DNA from 2 places in the Cryobacterium sp. TMT1-62 genome. Region 1 is predicted to be linked to the other one. Evidence: riboswitches for the same ligand, from Rfam matches in the RefSeq annotation. Region 1 holds a riboswitch; the other holds the start of a gene.

Evidence for each region. A riboswitch is a leader RNA that binds a small molecule or an ion and turns the genes downstream of it on or off. The one in region 1 is predicted to bind thiamine pyrophosphate.
Region 2: linked by a shared signal. The riboswitch ahead of E3T34_RS11855 (ECF transporter S component) and the one ahead of thiM (hydroxyethylthiazole kinase) in region 1 are both predicted to bind thiamine pyrophosphate.

Annotation. Positions count from the first base shown of each region.
Region 1 is NZ_SOGZ01000040.1:27,549-33,135, forward strand. It holds gene E3T34_RS11575 (bifunctional hydroxymethylpyrimidine kinase/phosphomethylpyrimidine kinase) at 27-1,532, opposite strand; gene thiE (thiamine phosphate synthase) at 1,529-2,182, opposite strand; gene thiM (hydroxyethylthiazole kinase) at 2,179-2,985, opposite strand; TPP riboswitch at 2,979-3,072, opposite strand; gene E3T34_RS11590 (hypothetical protein) at 3,354-3,638, shown strand; gene E3T34_RS11595 (hypothetical protein) at 4,379-5,140, shown strand; gene E3T34_RS11600 (TetR/AcrR family transcriptional regulator) at 5,270-5,587, opposite strand, start outside.
Region 2 is NZ_SOGZ01000041.1:16,831-24,419, forward strand. It holds gene nhaA (Na+/H+ antiporter NhaA) at 1-761, opposite strand, end outside; TPP riboswitch at 1,122-1,229, shown strand; gene E3T34_RS11855 (ECF transporter S component) at 1,269-1,901, shown strand; gene E3T34_RS11860 (ABC transporter ATP-binding protein) at 1,912-3,435, shown strand; gene E3T34_RS11865 (energy-coupling factor transporter transmembrane protein EcfT) at 3,432-4,214, shown strand; gene E3T34_RS11870 (ATP-binding protein) at 4,201-4,824, shown strand; gene E3T34_RS11875 (hypothetical protein) at 4,852-5,112, shown strand; gene E3T34_RS11880 (D-alanyl-D-alanine carboxypeptidase family protein) at 5,157-6,458, opposite strand; gene E3T34_RS11885 (metallopeptidase family protein) at 6,482-6,832, opposite strand; gene E3T34_RS11890 (ABC transporter substrate-binding protein) at 6,875-7,589, opposite strand, start outside.

The DNA of each region.
Region 1 (5,587 bases):
CGGGGCGAACGGAGGAACCTGCACTCCTACCGGGGGTTGGTCAGGGGCGCGGCGAAGAATTCTCGCTCGTGCGCGGCCGAGGCGCGGAACGCCTGAGCCATGCGGCGCCGGGCCGGTTCAGCCGCTGCTGCGGCGGCGGCGGTAACAAACTTGATCGCACGTGCGGTGGAAGCGGCGAACTCCTCATCCGCGTAGGTGTCCAGCCAGCTGCGGTACGGATGCGCGTCGTGCGAGAGCGGATACAGCCGCGTGCCGACATCCTGGTACATCCAGAAGCACGGCAGCAGCGCCGCGGCGAGGACGCCGTAGTCGCCGCTCGCGCCAGCGGTCGACAGGTGGTTGAGGTAGGCCGTTGTCGTATCGCTGGGCTGCACGCCGGTCAGGGTCTCCTCGGCGATCCAGCTGGAGTGCAGGTCGAGTTCGGCGGCAATCGCGCCGTGCGCGCTGGCCGCCCAGAACGCCTGCTCGGTGGCGGTCGGGGCGAGCCGGCTCGCGACGGCCAGCATCCGGGCGTAGTCGCGCAGGTACAGGGCATCCTGGGCGAGGTACCAGATGAAGGCGTCCCGGTTCAGGGATCCGTCCCCGAGCGCTCGGATAAACGGCAGCTCGTCGGTGTCGGTGCGGATGTCACGGATGTCGTGCCACCATTCCTCGGCGACCTGGGCCGGGCTGGGGCTGGTGTGCAGGCCGCCGCGCTGCCACAGGCCGGCAAAATGCTGGATCGGTCCGTGGCCAGAGCCAACCTGCAGGTCGCCAGAGTGGGCGATGCTCTCGCTCAACCATAGTTTCGCCTCGGCTACCGCGTCCCCCCAATCTGCCAGGCTCGGCCCTACCGTGCCGGCCCGAGCCGCTACCCGGGTCGCGACAGCGGAGGAGAAAGAACACCCGGTTCCGTGGGTGTTCGGGGTGTCGATCCGCAGCCCGGGAAACTCCCGCACGGTGTGGGCGCCGACGAGGGCGTCTGGTACGAGGTCACCGGCGAGGTGTCCGCCCTTGGCCAGCACGAGGACCCCGTACGTCTCGGCGACGTGCTGCGCCTGGCGCAGCACCGCCGACCAGCTCGTCGCCACGGGAGAACCGACAAGGATGGCCAGCTCCGGGATGTTGGGCGTCACCAGGTGCACGACGCTCAGCAGGTCGCGCAGAGCCTCCTCAGCATCCTCGGTTAGCAGGCGGTCGCCGCTAGTGGCGATCATCACCGGGTCGAGCACTACGAGCCCAGGCTTCACTTGGCCGAGCCACCCGCTCACGGTGCGGGTGACGTTCACGTCGGCCAGCATCCCGATCTTGACGGCATCGATGTCGACGTCGTCGCTCACGGCGTGCAGCTGCTCGCGCAGGAAGGAGACCGGCGGCACGTGCACCGAGCGCACACCGTGGGTGTTCTGCGCGACCAGTGCGGTCACCACGGCCATACCGTAGCCCCCGTTCGCCGCAATGCTTTTGAGGTCGGCCTGAATGCCCGCTCCGCCGGTCGGGTCGGTACCAGCAATGCTCAGCACGCGGGCAATGCGGGGGGATGCGCCGGTCATGCCGTCACGCCCCACGCGGCTCGCAACTCGCGGGCCGCCTGCTCCGGATGCGGTGCCGCACAAATCGCCGACACCACGGCGACGCCCGCCGCTCCGCACTCACGGAGGGCGGCCAGGTCGCGCAGGCCGACCCCGCCGATGGCCACGCTCGGCAGCGTGCTGACCCCGACCAGGCGTGCGAACTCGGCCAGCCCCAGGGCAGGGGGCGCGTCGCTCTTGGTGCGTGTGGCGTGCAGTGCGCCAATGCCGACGTAGTCGATCAGGGCAGGATCCTCGGCCGCGCGGCGCAGCTGGGCATCCGTCGATGCGCTGAGCCCGATCACCGCGTCACCCCCGATGAGGTCGCGCACCGCGCCGACGGGCAGGTCGGATTGCCCGACGTGCACCCCGATCAGCCGGCGCCCGGCGGCACGGGCGGCCAGGAACACGTCGACCCTGTCGTTCACGATCAGCGCCACGGTGTCGGGCAGCACATCCGCGATGCGCAGCACGGTGTCGAGGAACTCCCGCCCGGCGGTCTCCTTCTCACGCACCTGCACGGCGCTCACGCCTCCGGCAACGGCGTGCCGCACCACGTCCACGATGCTGCGCCCGGCCGCCGCGGCCTGCCCCGAGTCTGTCACCAGGTACAGCGACAGGTCGAGGATCATCGGAGCACCGCCCGGCGTGCGATGTCCTGCGCGTTGACGGTGGCTAGGGCGTCCACAAAGGCGACAGCGAAGCTGCCCGGACCGGCGGCGGACTCTGCCGCGAGCTCGGCCGCGACGGTGTACACCGTGGCCGCGGCCACCGTGGTGAAGAACCTGTCGGCGTCGACCGTGGCGAACGCGGCCATGACCGCGCCGAGGGCGCAGCCCCCGCCGGTGACGCGGGTGAGCAACGGATGCCCGTTGTCGATGTGCACCAACTCACGGCCATCCGTGATGATGTCGACCGGCCCGGAGACGGCGATCACCCCACCGGTCATCCCGGCCAGCGCGTGCGCCGCGGCCAGGGCGGCATCCACCTCGTCGGATGAATCCACCCCGCGGCCGCCAGATCCGGCGCCCGCCAACGCGATTATCTCCGACGCGTTTCCGCGCACCACCGTGGGTCGCAGGTCGCGAAGGGCGAAGGCCAGCGGCGTGCGCACCGGCAGGAAACCGACGGCAACGGGGTCGAGCACCCACGGTGTTCCAGCATCGTTCGCGGCTGTGACGGCCTCGACCATCGCGTCGCGTTGTTCGGCGGTGGGCGTGCCGAGATTGACGAGCAGCCCAGATGCGATCCGCGCGAACGCGCCCGCCTCGCCCGGAATGTCGACCATCGCGGGCGCCGCACCGAGCGACAGCAGCACGTTAGCGGTGAAGTTCACCACGACGCTATTGGTGAGGCACTGCACGAGGGGCGGGCGGGACCGCACCTCGTCAAGCGCTGAACAGGTGAATGAAATAAGTTCTTCTGGCGTGCGCATTTGCGCGACATCCCTTCGCTAGTACTAACTAGATCAGGTTCAACGGGTGTTATCTCAGCTCCAGATGGAGCACCCCGTGTCACTTGGCTTATGGCCCAGCGTATCGCAGCGTCTTCGTTCTAATTCATGGTTGGACGCGGCCAGTATCTTGGCGACTGGCCGACGGAACGAGGTCATTGCGCGAGCGCACCAAGAGCTGGCCGAGCGTCTCGTATTCCATGGGCGGCGGATTCATCGTTAGTTGCGAGACACCGAGAATTAGATGACTGATGCTGCCCGGGGACGAGTCAGGACGCCGCACCCTGGTCTCAGAAGCTTCCCTACGGTCGGCCAGCCAGGATCGTGGCTACCTCGCTGTTGGCTTTGAAGTGAGCAAGCGCATCAGCAGAGAGCAACCGGATGATGTGGATAATTCGGCGGCGTTCGCTTTCAGAACCGTTGAGGATGTTCTCGTGGTGAGCCACTCTGTTTCGGAAATCTCGCAGCGCGGCCAATGCGTCATTGAGCGGGTTTCTGTCGGTACTTGGTGGGAAGGCTTTGTGGAGATGAGGAACCCAGATGGTTTTCTCGTGAGCGTCCACGAAGAGGTAGGTCCAGAAGCCAAACATGAGTTCGGCGACGACCTTGCCGGGTATTGGCGGCGTGTGTGGTGACGTCGCTGCGTTGATCCGCGCCCGCTCGACGTTGCCTCGGGCGATCTTGTTTGTGACTTTAGCGCGCTGTGGCGGCGTTCTGTGATCGCTATTTGGCGCATTTAGCTATATGCCCGCGTCGCTTCGGAGCAGGTGTCAGTGTCTTGTATCCCATAGGTTTCGACGCGCGGAGATCGCAAGAGAGAAACAGCTAAGTGCATCCGCTGTGGTGACGTTCACGTTGAACATGTGGGACAGTCACTCGGCTGCCAGGGCAATCTGGCAGCATCCGATGAAGGTGACGGGTTCGGTGCTTCTTCCCGTCAGTGGGCAGAGCCTCAGCCAGGAAGAAATATTCACCGAGATCGCGAAAGCAGAGGAGGCACAAGGTTTCGTCCGAAGCGATCGAGCATTAGGCACCGACATTTACACCGGCGATAGTCTGCAACTACACATCCGCGGCACCAGCGAGGGCGTCTCCATCAGCGCAACGTCGGCCTGCAGCGGGCTACCCCAGCTGCCAGACATACAGCCACGACGCGGTTTCAGGTGCGTCGAGGAATAGGCTCCACGTTATGGCGTCGCAAATTGGAGTCACCCTCATGGTTCTTCGCGACCTAGGCGCGTCGTCGTATGGGCACCGCACGCGACCACGATTGCCCGGCTTGAGGCCATCCTTTCTCATGACGGCAACTCCCCGCCTCGTTGGCCTCATGGCGGTCAGCGCGCTAACCCTAACCGGATGCTCACAGCCGACATCGTTGACGACCGGGTCAGCCTCCACGGACGACGCCACCCCGGAGGTCGTCGCGCAAGTGCGGGCGGCCGACCTCGCGCGCGATATCGGCGGGGAGAGACCCGACGACATCGACGGCTGGGCGCGCGCTGCAGTCGCTCAAGCCATTAGCGACAGCGCGGACATCGAGCTGGTCGGCGTCGACACCCGGCAGTCGACCGACCTAAGCGAACCGTTCGGCAGCCTCGACTTCCGGGTTTTCGTGCCAGGGCTCAAGAACGCGTCCACGGGCGCACCTGGCCCCTTTTGCTTCCGAATCGAGTTCGACTACTACGGCAAGGTCGGCACATGGGAATCGTCTGACGGCATCGACCCGATCGGTTGCCCACCGGATGCCGCCATCGTGACGCCTCGCGTCGACGACAGCATCGTCCCTGTCGTGTCGGACACCGCGCGCGAGGTGGCATCGGCGGTGCTTCTCGCGCGAGTGCAGACTGGTTCGCCGGCGACGGTAGACGCGATCATCGGCGCGATTTCCGCGCAACTCACCACTCCGACCGGCGAGTTCGAGGTCGTCGCTCCGCCGCGGGTCGTCGTCCAGGTGAGCAGCGCCGGAGATCGGGTCGGCGTCGCGTTCGGTTCCGCCGAAGATTGCGTCCTGATCAAGAGCGAGAACGGGACGGTCGACGACGTCTACCCACCCCCGGTGACGCTGCAGCCAGGTGAATTAGGCTGCACGCCCGAGACGGCACTCACTGACCCTGACCAATTGGGATCGCCGCACTGACGTGAGAGTCAGCCACGCCGAGACCATAAGCTCTTGCCCGTAAGACGGTCCTCTTGCGGAACTCCGCACGGATCCGTGGATTGCCCGGCCGCATGCACCGATCGCAGGTGACTCCGCACTAGGTGCTGGTCAGCGGTTTCTGATGATGCGTGCAAGCTCTTTCTCGAGGATGACGGTTGCCCAGGTGCTGTCGTTTCCGGGTGGTTCCATGAGTAGGTGAATGGCAAGGCCATCGAGAACGGCGTGCAAATGGCGCGCTCGTTCTACCAGTTCAGGGCCGCTGGGCCTGCAGGCCAACTTTTCGGCCAGTCGGAGGCAGCCGTTCCCCAGTTCTTCGTAAGCGCGATTTCTGATGGAAACAAGTTGCGGCAACGCAGGGCTTTCCGCAATCAGCGCGATATTGACCTCGAGTTCCGCGCGACTATCAGCGGTAAGAGGCAAGAAGTT
Region 2 (7,589 bases), on a different contig from region 1:
TGGATGCCGGAGCCGTGCACGAGAACCCAGGTGGCGAGGCCGAGCGGCAGCAGAACGGCGCCCGCGGCCCACCTGGTGGTGCCGAACAGATAGGAGTGCGTATGCGCCAGAAAGGCGAAGAGGCTCAGCGGCACGATGGCGAGCAGCAGCAGAACAGGCTGGAGGTCGCCGGAATAGAAGAAGGCGATGATGGCGATGGCGAGCAGGTCGTCGACCACGGCCAGGGTCAGCAGGAAGATGCGCAGAGCGCTGGGCAGTTTGGAGCCGATCACGGCGAGCACGGCCACGGCGAAGGCGATGTCGGTGGCGGTGGGGATGGCCCAGCCTCGTAACATTTCCGGCCCCGAGCTGAACACGATCGCGGTGAAGATCACAGCCGGAACGATGACGCCGCCGACGGCCGCGGCGACCGGGACGACCGCGCGGCTGAAGGTGCGCAGATCGCCGGCGACGAACTCACGCTTGAGTTCGAGCCCGGCAATGAAGAAGAAGATCGCCAGGAGTCCGTCGGCGGCCCACGCGCCGAGGCTCAGATTGAGGTGCCACGGCTCGTAGCCGATCTGAAAGTCCCGCACCGCATAGTAGAAATCGGAGGCCCCGGTGTTGGCCAGGGTCAGCGCGAGAACCGTCGCCACCAGCAGGAGAGCGCCGCCCACGGTCTCTTTGCGCAGGATCGTCGAGACGTGCAGGTACTCGGGATAGCTGCTACGGCGAAAGACGTTAAGTTTCGGGGTGGGAGGAAGAGGTGATGGTTTCGGCATGGACGAGCCTCAGTCAATCAGGATTTTGTGGCACACGGACATTGCTGTCGACCAGACTTCCCGACACACCACGACGAGCGTACCGCGTTCGGGCGGTCAACGCCGCCCGCGCCAGCTACACCGCCAGCGTCCCAGCCGCTGGCGGGAGCCCGGCCCTTCCCGCCAGCTGCGGGGGATGTGCCAGGGTCCGCGCACGGGTAGCCCGCGTCGCATCCGTCGTCGCCGCAAAATGAAGTGGCGCAGCAACAGAAGCAACAGCCCGGCGAGGATCAGGGGAACGGTGAACGTCATTCGCGCCCGACAGTGATGCGGGGGCGAGGCGAGGACTCCATCCCGCGAGTCTAGGCCGAGGTCTATACTTGAATGAAACACGGGAGTCCGGTCAACCGGGCTGAGAGGAAGCTTCTGAAGCTTCGACCGTCGAACCTGATCTGGATCATGCCAGCGCAGGGAGGCAAATTTTCTCGTTCCCGTGCCCTGGAACCATCTACGGAAAGGGCACGACCAGTGCACGCTACAACAACTCTTCTCACCTCCACCACGTCCCGCCAGCCGCGTAACTTCCGGTGGCGGGTCGTCGACATCGTCATCGCCAGTGTCATCGGCGTGGCCAGCGGGCTCATCTTCGTCGTCTGGAACCAGGCGTACAACCCGCTCAGCGGCCTGCTCACCCCGCTGCTGCCGGGCCTGCAGGCTCTCCTGGGCGGCGGATGGCTGTTCGCCGGCGTGCTCGGCGGCCTCATCATCCGCAAACCCGGCGCCGCGCTCTACACCGAGCTGCTGGCGGCGGTCGTGTCGACTCTGGTCGGCGGCACCGCCTGGGGAGCCACCATCCTGGTCTCCGGCCTGGTGCAGGGTCTCGGCGCGGAGCTGGTCTTCGCGCTGTTCTTCTACGCCAACTACCGCCTCGTCGTGGCCCTGCTCGCCGGCGCGGGTGCCGGCCTTGCCCTCGCCGTCAACGACCTGTTGCTCTGGTACCCCGGATCGGCCGTTCCCTTCATCACCATCTACACCGCCTCCTCGATCGTCTCCGGCATTGTCGTGGCCGGACTGCTGTCCTGGCTGGCCATGCGTGGCCTCGCCCGCACCGGGGCACTGTCGCGGTTCGCCGCCGGGCGATCGAACCGCACCCAGGTCTAGGGGGACGGCGATGACACCGGCAGCAGCGGCATCCGTCTCGGGAGCGTCCGTCGTGGCCCGCGGCTGGGGATGGCGGCATGCCGGGCGGCGGGGCTGGGCCGTCAACGGCCTCGACCTGAGAATCGAGCCGGGCGAGCGCGTGCTGCTGCTCGGCGCCTCCGGGGCCGGCAAATCCACTCTGCTGCACGCCCTCGCCGGGGTTCTCGGCGGCGACGAGGAGGGCGAGCAGCGCGGTCAGCTGCTTGTAAACGGCGCCGAGCCGACCGCAGCGCGCGGCCAGGTCGGGCTGCTGCTGCAGGACCCTGACTCCCAGGTGATCCTGGCGCGGGTGGGCGACGACGTCGCCTTCGGCTGCGAGAACCTTGGGGTGCCCCGCGAAGAGATCTGGCGCCGGGTGAGCGACGCCCTGGACATGGTCGGCCTGAACCTGCCGCTCAGCCATCCGACGTCGTCGCTGTCGGGTGGACAGAAGCAGCGCCTCGCCCTCGCTGGGGTGCTGGCGATGCGGCCGGGGCTGCTGCTGCTCGACGAACCCACAGCGAATCTCGACCCTGGAGGCGTGCTGGATGTGCGCGATTCCGTTGCCCGCGTGCTCGAGAACTCCGCGGCGACGTTCATCGTGATCGAACATCGGGTCGCCGTCTGGCAGAACCTTGTGAACCGGGTGATCGTGCTCGACGCGGCCGGGGGAGTGCTGGCCGACGGCCATCCCGACGACGTGCTGACCAGGCAGGGGGAACGGCTCGCGGCCGCGGGTGTCTGGGTGCCCGGGCGGGGCAACGGCCTGACTGCATCGCGGCGCGAGACCAGCTCGGCGTCGGCGCCCGGCTCGGTCCCTCTGCTCCGCACGCCCGGCCTCGCGGTCGCGCGCACGCGCGCCGACGTGCTCGCCCGGGACATCGACCTCACGGTGCACGCCGGCACCGCTCTGGCAGTCACCGGACCGAACGGCGCCGGCAAATCGACCCTGATGCTCACCCTCGCCGGCCTGCTGAAACCGGCCGGGGGAGCGGTTCTCGCGAGCCCGGAGTTCGCCGGCGGGGCCGACGAGGAACCGATCCGCTGGAAGTCCCGCCAGCTGCTCACCCGCATCGGCACCGTGTTCCAGAGCCCGGAGCACCAGTTCGTGGCCGCCACCGTGCGGGCCGAACTCGCCGTAGGGCCGCGCGCCCTCAAACGGCCGGAGGCGAACATCAATGCCCGGGTCGACGAGGTGCTGCAGCGCCTGCGCCTGGACCACCTGGCCGAGGCGAACCCGTTCACCCTCTCCGGCGGAGAGAAACGTCGGCTGTCGGTGGGCACCGTGCTGGCCACCCAGCCACGACTGCTCATGCTCGACGAGCCCACCTTCGGCCAGGACCTGCGCACCTGGCGGGAGATCGTGGCCCTGCTCGACGAACTCCTGCGGGAGGGCACCGCGGTGGTCGCCGTCTCGCACGACACCGACTTCGTGGTCGCCCTGGCTGACCGGGAGTACCATCTGGCCGGGCGGGCCGGCCGCAGCGTCACGCCGCGGGCGGCGGTGTCCCGGTGAGCGTGCTGACGCCTGCCCGGGGAACCCAGGCCATCTTCCGGATCAACCCGGTCGCGAAGCTGGCCGCCGCGCTGCTGCTGGCGGGCGTGCTCATCCTCACCATCGACTGGGTCTCCGCAGTCGTCGCCCTCGCCTGCGAGTTCGTGCTCTTCTTCTGGGCCGGGCTGTCCCTGAAGGCCTTCGCGGTGCGCACCCTGCCGGTCTGGATCGCCGCACCCACCGCCGGCGTCACCACCCTGCTCTACGGGCAGGCGGCCGGGGCGGTCTATTGGTCTTTCGGGCTGGTGAACGTGACCGAGGGATCACTCGAGCTGGCCATCGCCACGACCCTGCGCATCCTCGCCATCGGACTGCCGTCGGTCGTGCTCTTCGTGACCGTCGACCCCACCGACCTGGCCGACGGCCTCGGCCAAGTCGTGAAACTGCCGGCCCGCTTCGTGCTTGGCGGTCTGGCCGGGCTGCGCCTGGTCGGCCTGTTCCTCGAGGACTGGCGCGCCCTCGAACTGGCCCGGCGGGCCCGCGGCATCGCGGACCGCGGCGTCCTGCGCCGGCTGCTCAGCCAGGCCTTCGCCCTGCTGGTGCTGTCGATCCGGCGCGGCAGCAAACTCGCGACGGCGATGGAGGCCCGCGGGTTCGGCGCCTCGGTGCGGCGCACCTGGGCCCGCCCCTCCAGCTTCCGGGGGCGCGAGGTGGCCCTGGTCGGCATCGGTCTGGCCGTGGCCCTGCTCTCGGTGAGCGTCTCCGTGGCGACGGGAAGCTGGAACTTTGTCCTCACCTGATCTGCCCACGGCCGCCCTCGAACCGGCCGCCCCCGATCCGGTCGGTGACCGACGGATGCTGCTGGCCCCCGTGCTCCGCGACCTTGCCGCCGCCGGGGTGGCGCCCGTCGTTCTCATCGACGGGCCGAGCGGCGCCGGCAAGAGCACCCTCGCCGACGCGCTCGTCGTCGCCTGGCCGGGACCGCTCCGGCCCACCCTGGTGCGGCTGGACGACATCTACCCCGGCTGGCAGGGGCTGGACGCCGCCGTCACGCACCTGCGCGAACAGGTGCTCGCCCCGAGAAGACTGGGCCGGCCCGCCGCCTGGCGGCGCTATGACTGGGAGCGGCGCGAGTCGGCAGAATGGCACCCGGTCGACCCGGCCCGCCCGCTGATCGTGGAGGGCTGCGGAACCCTGGCGGCCGCCCACGCGCCACTCAGCGACATCCGGGTCTGGCTGGCCGCCGACGACCGCATCCGCAAGCAGCGGGCCCTCGCCCGGGACGGCGAACTGTTCCGGTCGCACTGGGACCAGTGGGAAGCGGGCTGGGACGCTTACCGAGAGCGGGAGGCGCCCGAGCGGCAGGCGACGATCCGGCTGGCCGGGACCCCGGACATCCGTCGCCCGTAAGTCGGTGCCCGGGACTAGGTTGGAGGTATGGCTGATCAAGATGCTGAAAATGTCGTTTACACCGCGGAATTCATTGACGGTCCCCTCGCGGGCCAGGTCGACACCCGGGTGCTGATCCAGGGCAAACATGACGCCCGGGTCAGCATGATGGCCGCCGTCGAGGGGGTCGAAACGCTGTTCTGGTACGACGAGGAGGACGTGCGCGATGTGCAGGGCCGCGTGCACGTGCGCTACCGGTTCGACGCGGGCGAGAGCGACCCGTTCCTGCCGACCGGCGAGCGCGAGTAGCCGCAGACCAGTAGCCGGCGGGCGGTCGCGGCAGCCTTTCGCCGCTAGCGGTCCGCGGCGATCAGCGCCGAGATCATCGGCACGGGGTGCAGGAGCCGCCAACCGAGGCCCGGCGCGCTGATCGTGCGGTCGAGCACCAGCGTCGACGTCACCTCGGTGCCCCCGGTCTCCACCGTGACCCGGCCGACGGTCTTGCCCGCCCGGCCGGTCGACACCGTCTCCAGGATCACCTCCGCGTCGCCCGGCGCCTGGGCCAGCCAGCCGTACGTCGTCGTGGCCGTGCGCACGGTTCCGGAGGCCTCGGCCCCCCACGGTGTGCTGAACTCCACGTAGGCGTCACCCTGGGCGAGGGTTGGCAGCTCGCGTACCCCGGCGCGGGCGCTCTCCATCAGGACGGTGACGTCACTGGTCAGGGTGTCGTAATCGGGTTCGCCGAGCAGGGCACCGGCAAAGGTGTAGGTCGAGTCCGGGCCCTGCACCTGACCGGTGAAGAGAAAACAGACGCCCGCCCCGTCCGTGTAGCTGCGGGTGATGCCGGTGACGCCCTCCTCGGCCAGGAACGCCGTGGTGTTGTCCACGCCGCGCTGGCCCACCAGGGCGGAGGCCGGCTGGGAGAGGATGGCACCGATCACCGGGTCGGCGGCGGCCAGGCCGGCCAGCCGGGCAAGGTCGGTGGCCGTTCCGACGCTTTCGTCGTTGAGCCCGGTGGCGTCGGCGACACGAGTGCCGTCGAGGCCCTGCTTGCCCAGCCAGGCGTTGGCGGCGGCGCTGTAGGCGTCGAGGGAGCCGAAGGCCCAACGCGCCAGCGTGTCGGCGTGATTGTTGCTGGAGCCGAGGATCATCGCCTGGAGCAGCTCGGTCTCGGTCCACAGTTCGCCCGGGAAGACCACGACGGTGCGGGCACCGGAATTGCCGTAGTCGATGTAGTCCTGGTAATCCGCGGCAGTGATCGGGATCTGAGGCCCCGTCTCACCGAGGGTCAGCGGTTTCGCGTCGAGCACGACCAGGGCGGTCACGATCTTCGTCGCCGCGGCCATCGGCAGCGGTTCGGCCGTGCCGGCCACGGCGAGAGGCAGGGTGGTGGCGAGAGCGTCGGCGTCCAGCGCCGTCGTCTCCGGGAAGGCCGGATCGGGTGTGACCGTGGCCAGGCCGATGACGGCGCTGCCGCCGGTGGTCGGCAGCGCGGGCGGGAACGGAACCGACTCGCCGGCCGCCGGCGTGACCAGCGTGGCGGTGGCCTCAGGCAACGGCCCCAGTAGGGTGGCCGGCCCGTAGACGCCGACGGACAGGATGACGAGGGCGCCGACCGTGGCGCCGATGACGCGGGCAGGCCGGGATCTACTCATGACGCAAGGCTAACGGTGGTTGGTCATCCCCAGCCGAGGTCGTGCAGCCTGTCGTCGTCGATGCCGTAGAAATGGGCGATCTCATGCACCAGAGTGATGTGCACCTGGTCGCGCAACTCCTCGAGATCCGCGCAGAGGTCCAGCAGCGGCTCCCGGTAGAGCACGATCCGGTCCGGCATCTCACCGAAGCCGTACTGCCCGCGCTCCGTCAGGGCAACCCCGTCATAGAGCCCGAGGGTGTCCATCGTGCCGTCTTCGGGTCGGTCCTCGACCACGAAGATCACGTTGTCCAGGCCGTCGACCATGTCGTCGGGCAGGAGGTCGAGCTCGTCGACGACGAGACGCTCGAACTCCTCGTGAGTCAGCTGCGGCATCCGTTCAGCATCTCACATTCGTTCAGCCTCTCAGGGAGCCGGTCAGCCGTTGATCGTGATGGTGCTCAGGCCGCCGTCGGTGACGCCCCAGGTCTTGAGGATCTCGCCGTAGGAGCCGTCGTCGACCATGGACTGCAGGGCAGCCTGCACGGCCGCTGCCATCCCGGAGTCCTTCGCCACGGCCATGCCGTACGGTGCCTCGTCGAAGGAGGTGCCGGCCTTCTGCAGCTTGCCCGCGGTCTGCTGGATCGCGTAGAGGGTGACCGGGGAGTCTGCGCTGAAGGCGTCGGCCTGGCCGAGCACAGTGGCGTTCGTGGCCAGGTCCTGGGTGTCGAACTTGAGCTTGTCGATCGGGGGCTTTCCGGCGGCGACGCAGGCGGCGCTCTTGGCCGGGATTTCGTCGGTGTCCTCGTAGGTGGTGGACTGCACGGCGATCTTCAGGCCGCAGGCGTCGTCGGGGTCGACGGTGGTGCCGGTGGCGGAGGCCCACTGGATGCCGGCCGTGTAGTAGTTGACGAAGTCGACCTGCTCCTGGCGCTTCAGGTTGACGGTGAAGGACGAGTTTCCCAGGTCCATCTCGCCGCCGATGATGCTCGGGATGATGGTGTCGAAATTCGCGACCTTGTAGTCGGCGGTCAGACCCAACTTCGCGGCAACCGCGGCGCCGAGTTCGACTCCCCAGCCGATCGGGTTGCCGGAATCGTCCTTGAACTCGTTGGGGGAGTAATTCGGGCTCGTTCCGATCACGAGCGTGTCG